Regions from separate parts of the Arthrobacter sp. PAMC 25486 genome, predicted to be linked through region 2. Evidence: predicted binding sites of a transcription regulator. Region 2 holds the regulator's gene; the other holds the start of a gene.
The links. The regulator HrcA, encoded in region 2, represses chaperone genes, less so after heat shock. The targets are predictions, from matches to a motif close to TTNGCACTCGNNNNNNNCGAGTGCNAA.
Positions count from the first base shown of each region.

Region 1: groL (chaperonin GroEL) is a predicted target of HrcA. The motif match lies at 1,537-1,563, and genes of this name have one in related genera.

Region 1 is NZ_CP007595.1:3,845,463-3,847,653, reverse strand. Features, by position in the region: gene groL (chaperonin GroEL) at 1-1,375, opposite strand, end outside; gene art_RS23185 (TM2 domain-containing protein) at 1,894-2,191, shown strand, end outside.
Region 2 is NZ_CP007595.1:891,132-893,322, reverse strand. Features, by position in the region: gene art_RS04200 (DUF3097 domain-containing protein) at 1-449, opposite strand, end outside; gene hrcA (heat-inducible transcriptional repressor HrcA) at 654-1,667, shown strand; gene dnaJ (molecular chaperone DnaJ) at 1,705-2,191, shown strand, end outside.

The DNA of each region.
Region 1 (2,191 bases), 1.6 Mb from region 2:
CCATGCCTGCGTTGAAGGCAATCTGCTTCAACGGTGCATCGATGGCAACGCGGACGATGTTGGCGCCGGTTGCTTCGTCGCCCGTCAGGTTGAGGCCTTCGAATGCCGTGACGCCAGCCTGGATCAGGGCAACGCCACCGCCGGGGACGATGCCTTCTTCAACAGCAGCCTTGGCGTTACGCACTGCATCTTCGATGCGGTGCTTGCGCTCCTTGAGCTCAACTTCGGTTGCGGCACCTGCCTTGATGACTGCAACGCCGCCGGCCAGCTTGGCCAGGCGCTCCTGCAGCTTCTCACGGTCGTAGTCGGAATCGGAGTTTTCGATCTCGGCACGAATCTGAGCAACGCGACCTGCGATGGCTTCGGCGTCGCCGGCTCCATCAACAATGGTGGTCTCGTCCTTGGTCACAACAACCTTGCGAGCCTTGCCCAACAGGTCAAGGGTGGTGTTTTCCAGCTTGAGGCCAACTTCTTCAGCGATGACCTGGCCACCGGTGAGCACTGCAATGTCAGCCAGCTGGGCCTTGCGGCGGTCGCCGAAGCCCGGAGCCTTGACGGCAACGGACTTGAACAGGCCGCGGATCTTGTTCACGATCAACGTGGCAAGCGCTTCGCCTTCGATGTCTTCGGCAATGATCAGCAGCGGCTTGTTGGAAGCCATGACTTTTTCCAGAACTGCAACGAGGTCCTTGACGCTGGAGATCTTGGAGTTCACGATCAGGATGTACGGGTCTTCAAGAACCGTTTCCTGACGCTCGGTGTCGGTCACGAAGTAAGCGGAGATGTAACCCTTGTCGAAGCGCATGCCCTCGGTGAGCTCAAGCTCCAGGCCGAAGGTGTTTGACTCCTCAACGGTGATGACGCCTTCCTTGCCAACCTTGTCCAAGGCCTCGGCAATGAGTGCGCCAATTTCGGGATCGCCGGCAGAGATCGACGCGGTGGCGGCGATTTCTTCCTTGGTCTCAATTTCCTTGGCGGAAGCCAGCAGCTGCTCGATGACGGCTGCAACAGCCTTCTCGATGCCGCGCTTCAGGGACAGCGGGTCGGCGCCGGCAGCTACGTTGCGCAGGCCTTCCTTGACCAGGGCCTGGGCCAACACAGTTGCTGTGGTGGTTCCGTCGCCTGCGATGTCGTCAGTCTTCTTGGCGACTTCCTTGACCAGCTCGGCGCCGATCTTCTCGTAAGGATCGTCAAGTTCAATTTCCTTGGCGATGGATACACCATCGTTGGTGATCGTGGGGGCGCCCCACTTCTTTTCGAGAACAACGTTGCGACCGCGCGGGCCCAAGGTTACCTTGACGGCGTCGGCGAGGATGTTCAATCCACGCTCTAGGCCGCGGCGTGCCTCTTCATCAAATGCAATGAGCTTGGCCATGGAGGCTTCAGTCCTTTCGGGACAGTCATTTTACGATTCAAAAATCCCCATTGTGCGCCCGCGACGGACGGATTAGCAGCCGATGATCTCTTTACACCTGCTGCGAACCCTCGCCCAATGAGGAAAGTTCAATACTCCGACGGCGGTTGAGCAGCCAATAATTAGCAGTCGCCACCTCAGAGTGCTAACTCCATAATTAGCACTCGTCACTACAGAGTGCAAGCGGGGAACGCTGTATGAGCTTGCGGCGAACGCCGGAAGGGGTGCGTCTCAGACGCCGGAATGGGACCAGGACGGCGTGGAAGTGGTGTGGAAGTGGCAATAAACGGTCTCCAAGGTGTGACCCACCCCCGTTTCCCGCAACATATTCGCCCCTTCGCGGTCCTGTCCCTTTCAGACACGCGGCCGAACAGATAGCGTTGTTGCCATATGCATTTTCAACCGTTCGCATAAGCAATGCTCGAACCGCCTCCCGGCAACGGCTTGTGCCTTCAATATCAGTAGCATCAGGAGACACCATGAGTGAAAATAACCAGCCCGAACAAAATCCCCTCGACTTTGGCAAGGCGTCCGAGGTTCCTGCAGGTTACGACCAGCCAGCGCCGCCGGCCTATGGTGCCCCCGGCTACCAAGAGCCCGCTGCACCGCAGCCTCCGAGCTACCAGCAGCCGGAACCCCAGTCACCCTACCCCGGAGCCCAGCAGGCCTACCCGCAGCAGAACGTGCAGCAAAACCCGTACCAGCAGCAAGGCGGCCAACAGGGCTACCAGCAGCAGGGATTCCAGCAGCCCTACCCGCAGCCCGGATACCCCATGG
Region 2 (2,191 bases):
GACAGGTCGTCGATCCCGCGCAGCGGCTCCACCACGATCCCTTCCACCCGCAGGTCATCACCCCAGACCTTCTCCACGAGCTCGGCGTCGTGCTTTCCCTCTACCCAGATGCGGCTCGCCTTGGCCACTTTGGCGCGGGTGTCGGCTACTTTCACCGAGCCGGAGGCGGTGCGCAGTGTTTGCGCTGCGGCAACCTTCACCGGAGCAATCAGCTCCACCGGCTCGCCCTCGAGCAGAAAGCCGAAGCCGAGCGGGAAGGCACGGATTTTCTCCCGCCGGTCCGCCAGCTCCACTATGTGCATGCCACCGGTTTTTTCCAGCCGCACGACGGCGCCAACCCACCCGGTTGCGACGTCCTCCACCACGAGGCCGGCACGCGCCTCCACCTTGGGCAGCACCCGGGCTGCCGGTGCGCTGAGATCCTGGGGGCCCCACTGGTTGAATTGCACTAAAAACCTGACTCTTGCTCGTCGGCGCAACGCTCTTGGCGAACGCTGCAGGGTGAAAATCCATGCTAACCGGTGAAGTGGCATCGGGCCGTGCATCCCGCGCCATGGGCCGCTCAGGAGGGTCGGCGCAAAAAGTATTAGACTTAGCAGTTGATTGGGTAGAGTGCCAATATAGCGCTGCGTCATTGATAGGAGGTGTCAGGCATGAGTGAACCACGGAAATTGGAAGTCCTTCGGGCCATAGTTGAAGATTACGTCCACACGCGTGAACCTGTCGGCTCCAAAGCTCTGGTGGAACGGCACCACCTGGGCGTCTCCAGCGCCACGATCCGCAACGACATGGCCGCGCTGGAAGAAGAAGGGCTCATCACCGCCCCGCACACCAGTTCCGGGCGCATCCCCACTGACAAGGGCTACCGTCTCTTCGTTGACCAGCTCTCCAGTGTCAAGCCGCTCTCGGCCGCTGAGAGACGTGCCATCTCGGTGCTGCTGGAAGGCTCCACGGACTTGGACGATGTCCTGGAACGCACGGTGCGCGCCTTGGCCCAACTGACCCACCAGGTGGCCGTTGTGCAATACCCCCGCTCCGGCGACGCCGTGGTGCGGCACATAGAATTTGTCTCCCTGGCAGCCCGACAGGTGCTTGTGGTGCTGATTCTTGCCTCCGGCAAGGTTGAACAAAATGTGATTGACGTCGGGGTCAACCTTGACGACGCCGAACTGGCAACACTGCGCCAAGTCTTCCTCTCCGCCCTTCACGGCATGGCTGTGGTCAGCCTGGCCGACGCCGTGGCCCGCATTCCAGCGTCCGTGCCGCCGGCCGAGCAGGCTCCGGCAGCGAGGCTCGCCCAAGGCTTGGCGCTGCTGGCCCGCAACGCCCGTGAAGACCGCATCGTCATGGCCGGTACCGCAAATCTTGCCCGCTCCAATAACGATTTCCCGCTGAGCATCGGGCCCGTCCTCGACGCGCTGGAGGAGCAGGTGGTGCTGCTGCGCCTCCTGGAGGCCATGGCACAGGATTCCCTGGGTATGGCAGTGGTCATCGGCAGGGAGAATCCGCACGATTCATTGGCCGAGGCATCGGTCGTGGCCAGCAGCTACGGACCCGGCGAGGGGGCCAAGCTGGGCATTGTGGGACCCACCCGTATGGACTACCCCAACACCATGTCAAGCGTGCGCGCAGTGGCACAATACCTATCACGAATCTTGGCCGGCTAAACGGCCGCCGTTTCACTATTTACAAGAGAGCAACATTTTGAGCAACCATTACGACGCCCTGGGCGTTTCACGCGACGCCACTCCCGAGGAAATCAAGAAGGCTTACCGCAAGCTTGCCCGGAAGCTGCACCCGGACGTCAACGACGCCGCGGACGCACAGGACCGCTTCAAGGCCGTTACACACGCCTATGAGGTGCTATCCGACCCGCAGAAGCGCCGCGTCTACGACACCACCGGCAATGAAAACGGCAACGACAACGGTGCCGGCGCCAGCAACTTCGGTGGCGACGGCTTTGCGTTCCAGGACATCTTTGAGACGTTCTTCGGCGGGGGTGGCGGCGGTGGCGGGGGCGGCGGCCGCGGCCCGGCCTCACGCACCCGGCGCGGCCAGGACGCACTGATCACGGTTCGCGTGGAATTGCGTGAAGCCGTGTTCGGAGTCAACAAGAAGCTTGAAATCGACACGGCCATCACGTGCCCCACCTGCGACGGCAGCTGCTGCCGCCCCGGCACGCACCCCACCA